DNA from 2 places in the Parolsenella sp. LCP21S3_E11 genome. Region 2 is predicted to be linked to the other one. Evidence: predicted binding sites of a transcription regulator. Region 2 holds the regulator's gene; the other holds the start of a gene.

Region 1 (8,673 bases), on a different contig from region 2:
TCCTCCTGTCTGTGGGCCCAAAGGGGCCACAGCCATGGTAGCCGATTTTGCCCGGTCGTTTTACGGATGCGACGGGGCTGAGGGGTCACGTTTTGTTCATCTCCACATCGGAGGAGCTCAGGCGCTTTTGCGAGCGCGCTGCCTCCTCGAGCGTGCTTGCCGTTGACACTGAGTTTCTTCGTGAGCGCACGTATCGTCCGCGTCTTTGCCTAATTCAGCTCGCTACGTCGGCGGATGATATCGCCGCCGTTGATCCGATTGCCATCTCAGACCTTTCTCCGGTGGTAGAGCTGTTTGAGAACCCGGCTATTACCAAGGTCTTTCATGCTTGCTCCCAAGACCTTGAAGTCATCGATGGCAGCCTGGGATGTGTTCCGGCTCCTCTGTTCGACACGCAGCTTGCTGCCGCGTTTCTCGGCCAGCGCATGCAACTTGGGTACGGAGGCCTCGTTGAGGCCTACACTGGCGTTCGCCTCGCCAAGGCCGAGAGCCTAACGGACTGGTCTCGTCGTCCGCTTGATCCCGAGCAGCTTACGTATGCAGAAGATGACGTGCGCTACCTTCCGGGTATTTATGAGACGATGCTCTCCGAGCTCGTCGAGCGCGATCGTCTCTCGATGGTCCTTCCCGAGATGCAGGCTTTGCTTGACCCGTCTCATTACCGTCACGAGCCGATGGACGCGTTTCGCCACCTCAAGCGAGCTTCGTCGCTCACCCGACGTCAACTTGCCGTGGCGCGCGAGGCCTGCGCTTGGCGAGAGCGCATGGCGTCCAAGCGCGACATCCCGCGCAAATGGGTTCTTTCTGATGAGGTGATGCTCGAGATCTGCAAGCGCGGACCGGTGGATACGGAACGGCTGCGTCGTATTCGCGGGACCGAGCAGTTGTCTGAGCGCGATGCGGATGCACTGGTTCATGCCATATCGCGCGGCGCCGCATGCCAAGCGTCCGATTGTCCGAGTCTTCCCAAGCGCTCGCGCCCGTCTGCCGATCAGGAGTGCGTCATCGACCTCATGTACGCCATGGTGCGCATCATTTCCGAGAAGACCGGCGTGGCCGCGCAGCTCATCGCAACGCGCGAAGACCTCCTTGAATTCATGGCCGGGAGAGAGGATGCGTCTCTCGCCTCTGGATGGCGACGCGACATCGCGGGGGAGAAGCTCAGGGGACTCCTCTTGGGCGACTGCGGCCTGACCGTCAAGGACGGTCGAGTGGAGATTCTTTAGGCTACATAGCGAATCTAATGTTTGGGGAGCCGGGTGAGGAGTCCGGCTCCTTTTGTGTCCGGCTTTGGGTACATACTCAAAGAAATTCACTGATTGGGGGTTCGTATGTACTACGGCATGGGCTACGGGATGGGGTATGACACCTCGTATCTTGTCTTGGTTCTTGTGTCTACCCTGCTTGGCCTTGTCACGCAGTCATATATCAAGTCAACGTATAAGACGTGGTCTAAAGTCGGGCTTGACTGCGGGCTTACTGGAGCCCAGGTAGCAGAGCGTATGCTTGCTGACGAAGGCGTCTCCGGTATGAGGATTCAGTCCATCGCGGGTGAGCTAACGGATAACTTCGATCCGCGCTCGAACGTTCTCAACCTTTCGCGAGCCAACCTGAACGGCGGCTCCGTGGCGAGCGCGGCCGTTGCTTGTCACGAAGCTGGCCACGCGGTCCAGCATTCAAGGGGCTACATTCCGGTGAAGGTTCGCTCCGCTCTCGTGCCTATCGTTAACTTCACGTCCAACGTATGGATGATCGTGTTCTTCGCTGGTGCGGCCATTGGCCTTGCTGGCCTTGTACAGCTTGCCGTCATCCTCTTTGCTTTCTCGGTCATTTTTCAGATCGTGACGCTTCCGGTCGAGTTCGATGCCTCTCGTCGCGCCGTTGCCTATCTCGAGCGCAGCGGCATGAGCGAGACTGCGGTCCGCGGCGCGCGTAAGGTGCTTATCGCGGCGGCACTGACGTACGTTGCTGCCGCGCTTGTGTCCGTGCTTCAGCTTCTCTACTACCTTTCTCGTGTTCAGCGGAGGAATGACTAGATGGCCTGGGGACGCGAGGAGACGAGCGGCAGCATAGACTTCGCATCTGCTGCTCTTGGCGCTGCATCGCGAGAGCCAATCTCGGTGAGCTCCGCCGTGGGCGCTGCGAAGGCTCGTGTGGGGGAGATGGGTTCCTTCCTCGTGACCGGTGAGGTCACGGGCTTTAGGGGCCCCAACGCTCGGTCTGGCCACTGCTACTTTCAAGTCAAGGACGAGTCTGCTGCGATGGACGTCATCGTATGGCGTGGTGTCTATGCATCGAGTGGCATCGAGCTGCGTGACGGCATGCAGCTCGAGCTCCGGGGCAAGTTTGATGTCTACGTCGGTTCTGGCAGGCTTTCGTTTATTGCGAGTCGCATCTCCGTTTCTGGAGAGGGGCTTTTGAGGCAACAGGTTGCTCTTCTTCGAGAGAAGCTCAAGATCGAGGGCCTCATGGATCCGGCTCGCAAGCGGCCCATCATGCGTTTTTGCACGCGTGTTGCCGTGGTCACGAGCCTTTCCGGGTCCGTGATCGATGATGTCAAGCGGACGCTCAGGCGGCGCAACCCACTTGTCGAGATTGATGCCGTGGGGTGTCAGGTCCAGGGTCCCCGCGCTCCCGCCACCATCATCCGCGCTCTTGAGGTTGCCGCGGCTTCTGAGCCAGACGCAATCTTGCTTGTCCGAGGCGGAGGTTCTTATGAGGACCTCATGACCTTCAATGACGAAGCCCTCGCTCGTGCGGTTTCCGCTTGTCCCGTTCCCGTCATTACGGGTATTGGCCACGAGCCAGACAACTCGATCTGCGATGATGTTGCGGACCGTCGAACGTCAACGCCTACGGCTGCCGCAGAAAGCGTGGCTCCGGCTCTCGATGAGATTGTGACCTCGATTAACGGGCGTCGGGAGCGCTTGGTGCGAGCTATGGACCTTGCGCTCGCCGCCGATGAACGCTCTCTCGAGCAGGTCGATACTTCGCTTGTGCGCGGAATGGCGACGCTTCTCGATCGCGAGCGGGTCCGGCTCGATGGCCTTGCCAAACGCCGGTGCCTCACGAATCCGGAGTCCCTCATTTATGATCGTGCCGTCGCCCTCATGCAGTCTGAGCAGCGTCTGGTTGATGCTTTGCCGCGTGCCTTGGGTCGTAAGGCTAGCTCATTGGAAGACTATTCTGTTCGCCTCGACGCTGCGGCATCCCGCATGCTTCGTCCTCACGAGGCAATGGTTTCAAGCATGGCGGCGACTTTGGACGCGCTCTCGCCTTTGAAGGTCCTCGGGCGCGGATACGCCATCGCTCGCGACGAGGCCGGGCATGTCGTTACGGACGCTTCGTCTTTGGCCGTTGGAGACTCTGTTAGCGTCCGTGTCGGGGCAGGTAGCTTCGAAGCTTCCGTTACTGGAACCTGTGATTAAATTCGACATAGCTGGTGTTTGCCGGCGGAAAGGCGGTTGGATATGGCGGATAAGAATTTGGAGACTCCAGTCGAGGAACTTTCCTTCAAGGAGGCTTCGATTGAGCTTGAGCAGGTCGTGCGTTCTCTCGAGAGCGGCGATCTTGAGCTTGAGGACGCCCTTGCGCGTTATGCTCGTGGTGTCGAGCTATTGAAAAGCCTTCGCGAGCGTCTTACCAACGCTGAGCAGAAGGTTAAGGTCTTGCTCGATACCACCAGTGAGGTCGTCGCACCTGATACGACGGCAGCCATAAACGAAGATTAGGAGAAACGATGTCTGATTGCATCTTCTGCAGGATTGCCAACCATGAGATTCCCTCCAACGTTGTATTCGAGGATGACGAGGTCATTGCTTTCCGCGACCTCGACCCTCAGGCCCCGACGCATGTTCTCGTTATCCCCAAGAAGCACTATGCCAACATCTGCGATGGCGTTCCCGCCGAGACTCTCGCTGCCATGACCCATGCTATCTCTGAGGTCGTGAAGGCAGAGGGTCTCGAGGAGTCTGGCTACCGAGTTATCTCTAACGCGGGCGCGGATGCGGGCCAGACGGTCATGCACTTCCACATGCATGTACTCGGAGGCAAGAATCTCGGCATGGGCCTTCTTCCCGCGGACTCAGAGTAGCGGTGCCGCCGGGGATTTTTAATTCGTCTGCGCTCGGTGCCTCGAGTTGCCGGGCTTGATTGTTGTCGCGTGATACGCGGCGAAAGGAGTCGTTTTGGAATCTAGAGCCGTCCTTGCAGCAGAACGCCACACGAAAGGCTACAACTGCGCCCAGGCCGTTGCCTGCACCTATTGCGACCTCGTTAGCGTTTCTGAGGAGGAGGCCTTCCGTTCGACCGAGGCCTTTGGCCTTGGCATGGGCGGGATGCTTGGCACCTGCGGGGCGCTTTCCGGTGCCGTCTACCTCGCAAGCCTCGCCACGAGCGACGGCAACCTCGAGAACCCGTCCACCAAGAAGGCGAGCTACGCCCTCTCTCGCGAGCTTCTCAATCGATTCGAGGAGAAGAACGGTTCCGTGACTTGCCGTGTCCTCAAGGGCCTCGAAGGCGAAGGCTCCGTCGCAGTCCCGTGCCCCATCTGCATCTCAACCGCTTGCGACCTCGTCGAGAAGGTCCTCTTCCCCGACACCTTCCTCAAGTAGCTTTGCCCTCTAGGGCAACCCCGTCCGCCGCGAGGCCCGCGAGGTGTTGCTACAAGTTAGGGCCCAGCCCCTCGCTTCGCCACGAGTTCTCTTGCCGCCGTTCTTGCGGCAAGAGCTGTCTGAGTGGAGAAGCGAGGGGCTGGGCCCCTTGCCTTACGTTGGGGTGACTTCCTAGTACGTCATCCCCATGGCCTCGCAGACCTCGGCCAGGGTGGCCTCGGCAATCTCGTTGGCGCGGCGGTTTCCCTCGGCGAGGACGTCCTTCACGTAGTCAAGATCGTTCTCGTAGACGTGACGACGCTCGCGAATCTCGGCGAAGCGGTTGTTCACAGCCTCCGTCACATACTTCTTGAGGGCGCCAGAGCCGCTCATGCCAATTTCCTCTGCGATCTCGACTTCGGAGCGGCCCGTGCAGATGGCGGCGGTGGAAAGCAGGCCGGAGACGCCGGGACGGTTCTCGGGGTCAAACGTGATCATGCGCTCGCTATCCGTCTGGCTCTTCTTGATGCGCTCCGCCGTCTCCTCGGGCGTCATGGAGATGGAGATGGCATTGCCGTAGGACTTGCTCATCTTGCGACCGTCAAGGCCGGGGAGCAGGGGAGTGTCGGAAAGAAGCGCGTTGACCATCGGAAAGACGGGCTTGGTATCCTTGCAGTAGCGCTTGTTGAATTTGCGTGCGATGGTGCGCGTGAGCTCGATGTGCGGAAGCTGGTCGCGGCCAACGGGAACTACGTTGCCCTTGCAGAACAGGATGTCGCAGGCCTGGTGGACGGGATAGGTGAGGAGCAGGCCGGTAAGCTCGTGGCCGCTGGCTTCCATCTCGGCCTTGACCGTCGGGTTGCGGGAGAGCTCTGCCTCGGAGACGAGCGACAGGAACGGCAGCATGAGCTGGTTTGCCGCAGGCACGGAGGAATGCGTGTAGATCATCGTCTTGTCAGGGTCCAGACCGCAGGCGAGGTAGTCCATGACCATGTTGTAGACGTTGTCGCGGATGTGCTCGGTCGTATCACGATCTGTGATGACTTGGTAGTCCGCGATAAGGACGTTGGTGTGGACGCCCATGTTCTGAAGCTCGACGCGGCTCTGCAGGGTGCCAAAGTAGTGGCCGAGGTGGAGGCGACCCGTCGGGCGGTCTCCGGTGAGCATCGTGTAACGCTCGGGGTGCTCGGGCAGGTCCGTGCGGATGCGGTCGCTGCGCTCGAGGGCAACCTCATAGCTTCCTTCGTTGGGCATGTCTCTTCCTCCCGGCGCTTTGCGCGCCATTGTGTTAATCCTCCGGTCTGTAATCCCGGAGTATGGTCGTCATATGCTGTCCAATGGTACGCCATCCCCGACTGAAGGTCGAATCTTGAGCTCCTCGTGTGGGGACTTAGGCCGTTCGCCGAAAGATGGGCGATAGTTGTTTTCTTTGCATTTATTCCATAGGCTCTAGACCTGCTGAAACACAATATCTTGGGGTATAAGAATTTAAACCGCCAGCGGGTTGTATACAACTTGCCAATGTCAAGTCTTCTTTTGTCTTGTTGGTGCGTTAGGATGGAGCCTGCCGGACGCGAGCATGGCAGGCTCCATCCTAACGCACCCGGTGTTCGAAGCGTTATTTTGCGTACAGATTTGCTTCGCGGCCAGTCCGCGACTTGAATTGGAGGCATGCAATGAAGATCGTCAAGCGAAACGGCTCAGAGGTCACCTTTGATGTGAGCAAGATCGTCTCCGCCATCGAGCGTGCCAATATCACCGTTCCGCCCGAGCAGCGTCTCACGCACCAACAAATTCTCGATGCCGGCGACGCTGTTGAGGCTGAGGCTCTTGCCTGCGGTCACACCGTTACGGTTGAGGAAGTCCAGGACATGGTCGAGGACCAGATCATGGCCAAGGGCGCCTTCTCGGTCGCTCGCAACTACATTACCTATCGTTATGTTCAGGGCCTAAAGCGCCAGAACAACACGACGGATGACAAGATCCTCTCCCTCATCGAGTGCAACAACGAAGAGGTCAAGCAGGAGAACTCGAACAAGAACCCCACGGTCAACTCCGTGCAGCGTGACTACATGGCCGGTGAGGTCTCCAAGGACCTCACTATGCGCATGCTTCTGCCCGAGGACGTCGTGGAGGCTCACAACGAGGGCATCATTCACTTCCATGACTCGGATTACTATGCCCAGCACATGCACAACTGTGACCTTGTGAACCTCGAGGACATGCTCCAGAACGGCACCGTCATTTCCGGTACCCTCATCGAGAAGCCCCACAGCTTCTCGACCGCGTGCAACATCGCCACGCAGATCATCGCCCAGGTCGCATCCTCGCAGTATGGCGGCCAGTCCATCTCGCTGACGCACCTCGCCCCGTTCGTCGAGGTCAGCCGTCAGAAGATTCGTCGTGAGGTCCTGCGCGAGCTCGCGACGCTTGGGGTCGAGGCTTCCGAGGAGAAGGTCTCCGAGGTTGTCGAGGTTCGCCTGCTCGACGAGATTCGTCGTGGCGTCCAGACCATTCAGTACCAAGTCGTCACGCTCATGACCACGAACGGGCAGGCGCCGTTCGTGACGGTGTTCATGTACCTCAACGAGGCTCGTAACGCCCAGGAGAAGCATGACCTCGCACTTATCATCGAGGAAACGCTGCGCCAGCGCTATGAGGGCGTTAAGAACGAGGCCGGCGTTTGGATCACGCCCGCGTTCCCCAAGCTCATCTACGTGCTCGAGGATGACAACATCAGGCCTGGCCAGAAGTACTACCACCTGACGCAGCTTGCCGCCAAGTGCACGGCCAAGCGCATGGTGCCTGACTACATCTCCGAGAAGAAGATGCGCGAGCTCAAGCTCTCCCTGGGCGAGACCCCGGGTAATGGCGACTGCTATACCTGCATGGGCTGCCGCAGCTTCCTCACGCCGGATCGCACGGGCAATGGTTATGACAACGTTGCCCGCGCCCTCAACTATCAGCCGGGCAAGCCCAAGTACTACGGTCGCTTCAACCAGGGCGTTGTTACGATCAACCTTCCGGACGTAGCGCTGTCGTCTCAGGGTGACGTCGATGAGTTCTGGAAGATTTTCGACGAGCGTCTCGAGCTCTGCCACAAGGCTCTTCGCTGCCGTCACGATCGCCTTAGGGGAACGCTCTCTGATGCCGCGCCCATTCTTTGGCAGTATGGCGCCCTGGCGCGTCTGCCCAAGGGCGCCCCGATCGACCCGCTGCTGTACGGCGGCTACTCTACCATCAGCCTTGGCTATGCGGGTCTCTACGAGTGCGTGAAGTTCATGACCGGTCACTCTCACACCGATCCGGAGGCCACGCCGTTTGCCCTTGCCGTCATGCAGCGTATGAACGACAAGTGCACCGAGTGGAAGCAGGCCGAGAACATCGACTACTCTCTCTACGGCACGCCTCTTGAGTCGACGACGTACAAGTTCGCCAAGTGCCTGCAGCGCCGCTTTGGCATCGTGCCCGGCATTACCGACCACGGCTACATCACGAACAGCTACCACGTGAACGTCCGCGAGGAAATCGATGCCTTCACGAAGCTCAAGTTCGAGAGCGAGTTCCAGCGCCTCTCTCCGGGCGGAGCCATCTCTTACGTCGAGGTTCCCAACATGCAGGACAACCTCGAGGCTGTTATGAGCCTGCTGCAGTACATCTACGACAACATCATGTACGCCGAGCTCAACACCAAGAGCGACTATTGCCAGGAGTGCGGCTACGACGGCGAGATTAAGATCGTCGAAGATGACGGCAAGCTCGTCTGGGAGTGCCCGCATTGCGGCAACCGTGACCAGAGCAAGCTCAATGTTGCCCGTCGTACCTGTGGTTATATCGGTACGCAGTTCTGGAACCAGGGTCGCACCGAGGAGATTCGCGACCGCGTTATGCACCTTTAGATTCGGAGGGCCCCGTGGCATGAGCCTTGCGGGGCCCTCTTGTGTACCGAGAGCTCGAAACACCATGGGGGAGAGCCGTGAACTACGGAGCCATCAAATACTGTGACATCGCAAACGGAGTTGGCGTGCGTACGTCCCTGTTCGTCTCGGGCTGCCGTGTTCACTGTCCGGGATGCTTCAAC
Region 2 (8,673 bases):
TATTCGTATCTGCTGAAGAGGAAACGGGTTTGGCGGCGCTCCTTCACAGGATCGCGGAGGAGGCGAGCGCTGGAGATACGACCCTTACGGCGCTCATTCCTTATGAAAAGGGCATTCTCATGAAGATGGTTCACGAGCGCTGCCAGGTTATCCGCGAGCAGTATCGAGGCGGGGGTCTACTCGTCACGGCTAGGGTCTCTGCTCGTATGGCTGCGACCCTCGTGCCTTATCAGGTGGGGGATTCTGATTCCATTTAGCAGTGCGAAGGTCTAGCCTAAGACCAAGGTGAGAAGCGCTAGAACGATTGGCTGATGAACCACGTAGATTTCCAGGGCGTGTCTGCCAATCCATTCTAGAGGAGCGCATCTCATCTTATTTAAGATACTGGGTACTCCACGGAGCTTCATATTTAGGCCGAGTGCTGACCCCACGAGGAACAGAAGCGAATAGGGGATTGGCGGATAGTAATCACCCGAAGCAAATAATGGCCCTGGAAACCCCAGCCAGTTCAGCATCTCTGTCGTGTAGAGGCCCTTCGGTAGCGTAACGTAAGGCCCGCCAAAGCTGCCTAACCCAAGTCTGCCTTGCGGCACTTCTAGGGTTAGCAAAAAGGCCAAGAATAGCGTTACCGCTGCAATTGCGAGTTGAACTGATTTCGATCCATTTGAGGGGTGCGAGACAAGACCGTCAGGCTTGATTGCGCATGCATATCGTATTTTGCGAAAGAGCTCATTTAGTACCGAAGCAAGAAGTGAGCTGAAGCCCATGCAATAAATGATCCCGTAGCTAATAGGTGTGTCTACGGAAATCAACGTCGTCGCAATCCAGATGATGGCTGCGACGAATAGGTACTTTAGGGACCGCTTCAGGTTGTTTCTCGAGTAGCTACACATGATTCCCGCGACGAGCAGGAAACACCACGAGATGGAGGCCCGCCAAACGTCCTGCAACGGGCTTCTAAACCAGCCTAAACGAATATCCCAGAGATAGACAATGTCATAGCAAGCATGAAACGCGACCATCGATATGACGGAAAAACCTCGCAGGACATCATAACCGCGTACTCTTTGGCTTGAAACCGTATGCAGGTTTGAAACCATATGCTGACCTACATGGAACGGAAAAGACCGGTGACGCGGCCGAGGATCGTTGGGTTAATTGCGTAGATGGGTTCCATCGTGTCATTCTCGGGCTGAAGGCGAATGCGATCCTTTTCCCTGTAGAAGGTTTTAACGGTTGCGGAGTCTTCAATGAGGGCGACGACAATCTCTCCGTTATGGGCGTCATGTTGTTCTCTGACAACGATGTAGTCGCCGTCAAAAATGCCAGCATTAATCATCGATTCGCCGCGGACGCGAAGGATGAAGGAACTCGAGTCGCCCACAACGTTCGTGGGCAGGGTCATGACTTCCTCAACGTTTTGTTCGGCGAGAATGGGCAAGCCTGCGGCTACGCGACCAACGAGCGGTAGAGTCACCGTATTTGTGTTGACGTCCTGCTTTACCTCAACAAGCTTTGGGCTTTGTTTGGCTCGCGTTTTGGCATCTTCGCAGATTTCAATCGTACGCGGCTTATTCGGATCTCTTTTTATGTAGCCGGCTTCTTCGAGCTTGTGGAGATGGGAGTGGACGGTCGAGGGCGAGGAGAGGCCGATAGCTGAGCCTATCTCTCGAACTGAAGGGGGATAGCCATGTTCCGCGGTAAAGGCACAAATGAATTCGAACGCCTGCTGCTGACGTTTGGTGATTTTCTCTTTGGGCATGTCTCCTCCTTTGTTTTGAGCAATCATACACCCGTTCGCTTTTGCATTCAAACAAATGTTCTTATTTCTACTTGACACGAACAAGCGTACGAGTATTCTACTTATAGAACAAATGTTCAGGCATAGATTAATGTCCGCAAGATGAAGTTAGATAGATGCTGTAAAAGTTGCTTATTGGGGAGGACTTAAGATTATGACGAACGATATGTATTTCGTGTCCGGCACATCTGCCCTTAAGCCGCAGGCTGCTGCTAACTTCACCGTCATTGGTGGCGGCAAATCTACTGCTTTGCCTGCTTCAGAGAATTTGAGGCCCAACGTCGCTTCTCTGAATGCTCCGAGCCTTGGTGCTCGCGAAGAGCTCGGTGGCATGCTGGCATTCATCGTCACCTCTATCGTTGTTCTTGCCTTCTGGGCATTTACTCGAGGCGTCTTCTAGTTCAGATAATGGCTGCTTATGGTATCTTTCCTTGAGAATGTATTATCGAGGGGAGTACCATGCGCTGTCCAAAGTGTGGCTGCGAAGAGTCAAAGGTTGTCGATTCCCGTCCTGCGGAGAGCAACGATTCGATTCGGCGTCGTCGCGAGTGCACGCAATGCGGATTCAGGTTTACGACGTACGAGCGCCGCGAGGAACTGCCGCTCGTTGTTTTAAAGCACTCTGGTACCAAAGAGCCTTTTGATCGTGAGAAGATCATGCGCGGCCTTGTTAGGGCGACGGTCAAGCGCGATATTCCTGTCGATGTTTTGGACTCCATCATTGTTGATATCGAGTCCGATCTCCGTGACCACGGTATTACCGAGGTGGAGTCTAGCGCTCTTGGTGAGATGGTTTTGAAGCGCCTTGCCGACATAGATAAGGTCGCGTACGTTCGCTTCGCATCCGTATATCGTGACTTCAAAGATATCGACGAGTTTTCCGCCGAGCTGAGGAGACTGTCTAATGAACAATGACGAGATCGTTCTTCCAATCAAAAGGCTTGATAAGTCCGTGCAACTTCCCGCCTATGCCTATCAAGGTGATGCGGGACTCGATCTTCGCTCTTCTGAAGATGTAAGCCTTGCGCCGTTCGAGCGTAGGCTCGTTTCTACGGGTCTTGCGATTGCGATTCCGGAAGGTTATGCCGGCTTTGTTCAGCCTAGGAGTGGGCTTGCCTTGCGCGAGGGCCTTTCTATGGCTAACACACCTGGTCTTATTGATTCGCATTATCGTGGAGAGCTTAAGGTCTGCGCCATTAACCTTGATCCCGAGAAGACGATTCATATCGAACGGGGCGAAAGAATCGCTCAGCTGGTTATCCAAAAAGTCCCGGCGGTCACTCTGTCCGAGGTCGAGGAGCTTGATGAGACCGACAGAGGGATTGGCGGCTTCGGTTCAAGCGGTGTTGCGTAGATAGAACTCGATTATTTGCCGTCTTTGAGGAGCTGACAGCCCATGATCGCCACTGAGAGTCATGACCTTGTCATAGTCGGCGGAGGCCCAGCCGGCCTCGCCTGTGCTCTTTACGCCACGCGTTATGGCATTGATGCCATAACGGTCGAGAGGGGTGCATTCGGCGGTCAGATTTCCACCACGCCTGAAGTCGATAACTATCCTGGATTGCCTCAAATAACTGGTCGTGACCTAGGCGAACAGCTTTATGAACACGCAAAATCGCTCGGGGCTTCGATTCTTCAGGATGAGGTTACAAGCCTTTCGAAAACAGCAGATGGTTTTGAGCTGGAATGCTACGGTGTGACCCTTAAGGCAAAGGCTGTCGTTTATACCGCAGGTGCTCAACCGCGCATGGCTGGGTTTGCCGGTGAGGATTCGTTCCGTGGGAGAGGCGTTTCCTATTGCGCCACATGTGACGGCATGTTTTATCGTGGCAAGGATATCTATGTTGTCGGTGGTGGCAACACGGCATGCGAAGAGGCCCTTTACCTTTCCAAGATGGGTAAACAGGTTACGATGGTCGTTCGCAAGGACCGGATGCGTGCCGTTCAGAGCCTGCAAGACAAGATTTCGAATACGAACTCTATTTCAGTTAGGTACCAAACTAAAATAGAGTCGATCGAAGGAGAAATGCTTCCTAGCAAGATTAGGCTCAGGAGCTTAGTGAATGATGAAGTTGAGACCATAGAATGTGATCCCGGCTCATTTGGCATCTTTGTTGCGGTTGGCCATGATGCAGACGCTGCTTTGGTTGCTGGTCTCGTTGATTTGGCCGCTGACGGTTCGATAATAACGGATGATTCCATGGCTACGAAGACGCCAGGGCTATTCTGTGCTGGTGATGTTCGCGAAAAGCCGCTCAGGCAGGTGGTAACTGCGGTGTCTGATGGCGCCGTCGCTGCTCAATCTACAATGCGCTATTTGGATAGCATCTAATAAAAACCTGTGTGCACTCATGGGTTGATAAGCACGACGATGTCCGTGTCTTGCTAACGACTTTTGGTTGCGGCTAACAGCTTACGTGCGTTTATCGTGTCGAATCCATTCGCCGTCGCTGCTTCAGTCTTCGTTACGATTACGCGCGTTGCCCTAATTAGTTAGCAACTTGAAGAAACATGAATTGGCTCCCGACTCCCCTTTCCTCAATCTGTTATTTAATAACGATAATATATCTTATGTAAAGTAGCTGCTAATAGTATTTGCGTGCATGGATGATGTTAAAAGAACAAGGCATCCCAACCAAACGGGGGCCGCGATACTGCTTCGCGGCCCCCGTTTCATGACAAAGTGATTTAGATTCGATACCTTTTCCGGTCTTAGGCTCTTTCCTTTGGCACAAATGTCCCATGGCAAAGCATCCGAACCGTCGATTCGGATTCGTCTCCCTCTTTCTCGTCCATAAGGACAAGAATCCGGTCACCTTCCTCGAGAACTAGAGCGCCGTTAGGCAATAGCTCACGGCCATGACGGCGAACGGATACAATAAGCGCGTGTTCAGGCCAGGGTATCTCTGAGATCGCCTTATTGGCTGCGTTGCAGCTCGCTTCAACAACGTAACTGTGAATTTGCCTACCGTGTCCACCCCAATGCTCGTGAGTTTCGTTGGTGCTGATTCCGAGGAACCTGGCGAGAAGATGCTCATAGTAGGGATCGATCTGGAGCAGATTGGCGGTTACGTACGCAAAGACACTCACGATGGATAGCGAAAGGAGTGCGTCGAGGCTACCAGTTAGTTCAAATGCGAGAACGACTCCGGTGACGGGAGCTCTTACGACACCGGCAAATAGGCCGGCAATTCCTAGAACCATGAAGTTCATGACGAGGTTTTGATGCATTCCAAATAGGTTGGTCGCCACATTGCCGAATATTGCGCCGACAAGAGCGCCCATAACCACCAGTGGAAACAACGTGCCGCCAGGCGTACCTGCTCCAAAGCAGACTCCGGTAAAGAGGTACTTCCCGAGCAAGATCAGCATGAGGGCGGCAAGCGTTAGCCCCTGGGGACGCATAAGTAGCTCGAGGATCGCGTCTCCTCCGCACATGAGGTCTGGGGCTGCGATGGCAACAAAGCCAGCAAGCATGAACGGAATAATGTAGCGAAGCGGATTCGGCAGCTTGATGCGAGACATAGCATTCTGAATGGCGAACATGCCTAGGTTATGCAGTGCCCCGATTGCTCCAATCATGATTCCGAAGACGATGAGCAGCGCATATGCCTCGTGGGGAATGTTCTCGATGAGCGTGAAGCTGATGACCGGAGAAAGACCAAGTACCTGAGAGACAACGTAGTCGCTCATGACCGCGCTCATCATGACCGAGATGATCAGCGGTGCATTAAACGTCTTGTGGATCTCCTCGAGGGCGAACATGACGCCGGTAAGGGGCGCATGGAACGCCGCGGCCATACCCGCACCTGCCCCGCATGTGACGAGCAGACGCTCCTCTCCCCTTCCACGCTTGAAGGCTCTGGATACGGCCTTGCCCGCCATACCGCCCAGTTGTACTGAGGGGCCCTCTCTACCAAGAGACAGGCCGGCAAATGCCCCCACGGTTCCCTCGAGGAACTTCGCAACAATGACGCGATGCCAAGGCGCACTTAACTTGCCCATTACCTCGGCATCAACTTGAGGAATTCCGGAACCCGAGGTAGCCGGCTCAAAACGCACGAGCGTGGCTACAACGAGAGCCATAATCGCAAGAGCGGCAAACCATCCAATAACGAGAAAAGGGCTAGAGGTAATGTGGCCAGTAAGGAATCTCATCGTCTTTTCAGCCCAGGTGAGAGAAAGCCGATAGAGAGTGATGATTGACCCTCCGAGAAGGCCAACGAGAGCGCCTTCCCATACGAGGCTGACTTGGAATCGCTTTGACAAACGCCTGCGAATGGGGTCTTTGGTTTCACTAGCCACGAATGTGACGCTCCTACTTAACCTTGACGAGTGAGAAAATCTCTCGATCGTATTCCTTGGCAAGGGCTTCGCGCGGATTGAGGAACGCAAGCTCTAGGATGAACGCAAAGCCAATGACCGTAGCGCCTGTCTGTTCGGCGAGGCGTGCCGTGGCAAGGGCGGTGCCCGCGGTTGCAATAAGGTCGTCAATCACGAGGACCTTGTCGTCGGAGGTCATGGAGTCGGTGTGAATCTGCAGCTTGTCAGTTCCGTATTCAAGGGCGTAGCTCTCCGTATAAACCTCGCGAGGAAGCTTGCCTGGCTTGCGTGCAGGGACGAAACCGGCACCAAGGCGATAAGCAACCGGTGCGCCGATGAGAAAACCGCGCGCTTCAGATCCAATGACCTTGGTAATCCCCCTGCCAAGGAAGTGATCGGAGATTGCATCAACACAGGCCGCAAGGCCCTGTGCGTTAGAGATGAGAGGGGTTACGTCCTTGAAGATGACCCCAGGCTCCGGATAGTCAGGAATGTCGACGATGAGATTCTCGTACGGGAAGCGTGCCTCGTAATCTTCGCTCATGATGTCTCCTTGTGTAAATTTGTGAATAATACAGCGGGCCATAATGCCCGGCAACCAGCTAATCGTCAATCAACTCTCTGCGCATGATTGAACCTCGTACGACACCTGTTAGCGTAAGCATTCGGTCAAGAGCCGCCTCTCGTCGAAGCCTTCGCTCGTCCGGAGTTTCGCCCTGATGGCGAGAGAGCGAAGCTAGTGCCTGCTCAAACATGGGTATCTCACGATTCGCGGCTGCGAGGTACTGGCGGAGATTCTTCGGCTCAATGCCAAAGCGTGCGAGTTCGTTGCAAGCTCGAATGAGGCGAAGGTCGCTCCCCCGAACGAGATCTCTACCGGCAGGCGATTTTACGAGCTTGATAATTGAACAATCCGCAAGCTTGCGAACGAGAGAGATGGGAACGCCCGCAACTTCCGGAATCCTATCAATGGGGTGCATCTCGCGCTCTGCCTCTGGGCTTACGGACAGCGTGGGGTCTATGGGGTCTGAAGTGGCCTCGGTACCTTCTTCAGGCGTGGAGTCCGTATTCCCCTTTTTGCCGTCAAGCTCATCCTTGATAACGCTAAGGGGCAAAAAGCGGCTCTTCTGAAGATAGAGGATTGTCTCGAGGCGCTGGATGTCACGCGCGGAATAGAGACGATATCCCCCTGGCGTTCTTGATGGCGTCAGAAGTCCCTCGTCCTCGAGATAGCGAACTTTTGAAACGGAAAGATCGGGGTATTGCTCCTGAAGCTTGGAGACGACCTTTCCTATGGTGAGATAGCCGGCGTCGGCCATCTGGCTACTCGCTCGTAGCGATCTTCGGGGCGCGCACGGTGTGATACACCATGCGGAAGGTGCCAACCTGGATGGTTGAACCGTCAGCAAGCGCGGAGCTGTTAACAATAGCGCCATCGACCCATGTGCCGTTAAGAGAGCCAAGATCTACGACGGTAGCAACATTGCCTGTGATTGAAATCTTTGCATGGTGTCGAGAGACGGTCATGTCATTCAAAAAGACGTCACTCGACGGATCGCGACCAATGGAAATCTCCGGGGTGGCTAGCTCGAAGGTCTGGCCGGTCTGAGGGCCCTTGAGGATGGTGAGCGTCGGGTTGCTAGGACGCACTCCACCCATGAGATCCGGGACAGTGGCATCTGAGGACGGCATGCAGAAGATGGCAGTAGCGTCAGACTCAGGCTTATCAATGTTGTTCTGCATGGTGTCTCCCTCGCGTCGTTGTCTATTCATTGTACCCCTACCGGCAGGCGATGGCCTCAATCGAGACCTTTGCGCCAAGGGGCAGCGCTGCAACCTGAAAGACTGAGCATGCAGGCCTGGGCCTTTCGAAGCGATTCTCGCAAACGGTGTAGACCGCGTCAAGGTCTTCGATGCTCGCGAGATGAATAGTGACTTTAGATACTTCGGACAAAGTAAGGTCGAGCTGAGCTAGGACGGCGGCAACATTATCGATGCAGCGTTCCGTCTGACGCTCGACGGCATCGTCGGTGTGGCATATGCCATCCTTGTCGACGGGTAGCTGCGAAGACACAAAGACGTATCTTGCCGCGCTTGTGCCTTGAGAGAAGGGACCTTGCGTCCTCGGGGCGGAATCGCACGTAATCGAGTACATGAGGACCTCCTAGGCAGCTTGAGTTACAGATAGCCAGGGGAAAATCGTGTCATTAAGTCCAAATCCGCTTACGGTGTGGCAAAGCTGGTTGCGCGCAGAGTATGAGCACGTTGACACGATATGCTCGCCTTGTGTCCACTGACGCACCTCGACTGTGTCCCCAGAGACAAAGAGACGATCCCGTGGAATGATGCGTTTGCAAGAGATGTCTCCCCCGTCAGGCCAGGAGAGCCCAGTGGCATACGAATCAGGAGAAACGACGCAAGAGAAGGCGAAGTTATAGGCAAACGTGCGACACCCCTCACGGAGACGGGGGTTGGCGTAAGAATGCGCGTCATACGTGCCAAATGCCCAGTCAAGAAGCGAGGCGGTATCAGTGAAGCGGCCTTCCTTC

The links. The regulator NrdR, encoded in region 2, represses ribonucleotide reductase genes. The targets are predictions, from matches to a motif close to AAACACNATATATNGTGTTT.
Region 1: the regulator NrdR is predicted to act here: its motif matches at 6,054-6,073, upstream of nrdD (anaerobic ribonucleoside-triphosphate reductase).

Annotation. Positions count from the first base shown of each region.
Region 1 is NZ_JBQKHS010000006.1:90,654-99,326, forward strand. It holds gene rnd (ribonuclease D) at 93-1,226, shown strand; gene ACTQ1Z_RS06775 (zinc metallopeptidase) at 1,332-2,036, shown strand; gene xseA (exodeoxyribonuclease VII large subunit) at 2,037-3,428, shown strand; gene xseB (exodeoxyribonuclease VII small subunit) at 3,471-3,731, shown strand; gene ACTQ1Z_RS06790 (histidine triad nucleotide-binding protein) at 3,740-4,093, shown strand; gene ACTQ1Z_RS06795 (C-GCAxxG-C-C family protein) at 4,188-4,613, shown strand; gene trpS (tryptophan--tRNA ligase) at 4,785-5,846, opposite strand; gene nrdD (anaerobic ribonucleoside-triphosphate reductase) at 6,269-8,491, shown strand; gene nrdG (anaerobic ribonucleoside-triphosphate reductase activating protein) at 8,569-8,673, shown strand, end outside.
Region 2 is NZ_JBQKHS010000001.1:701,849-710,521, forward strand. It holds gene hflX (GTPase HflX) at 1-257, shown strand, start outside; gene ACTQ1Z_RS03060 (heparan-alpha-glucosaminide N-acetyltransferase domain-containing protein) at 270-1,100, opposite strand; gene lexA (transcriptional repressor LexA) at 1,109-1,762, opposite strand; gene ACTQ1Z_RS03070 (hypothetical protein) at 1,956-2,201, shown strand; gene nrdR (transcriptional regulator NrdR) at 2,261-2,716, shown strand; gene dut (dUTP diphosphatase) at 2,706-3,155, shown strand; gene ACTQ1Z_RS03085 (NAD(P)/FAD-dependent oxidoreductase) at 3,198-4,133, shown strand; gene ACTQ1Z_RS03090 (ClC family H(+)/Cl(-) exchange transporter) at 4,514-6,106, opposite strand; gene ACTQ1Z_RS03095 (adenine phosphoribosyltransferase) at 6,120-6,668, opposite strand; gene ftsR (transcriptional regulator FtsR) at 6,727-7,443, opposite strand; gene ACTQ1Z_RS03105 (FHA domain-containing protein) at 7,448-7,867, opposite strand; gene ACTQ1Z_RS03110 (RidA family protein) at 7,905-8,279, opposite strand; gene ACTQ1Z_RS03115 (D-alanyl-D-alanine carboxypeptidase family protein) at 8,289-8,673, opposite strand, start outside.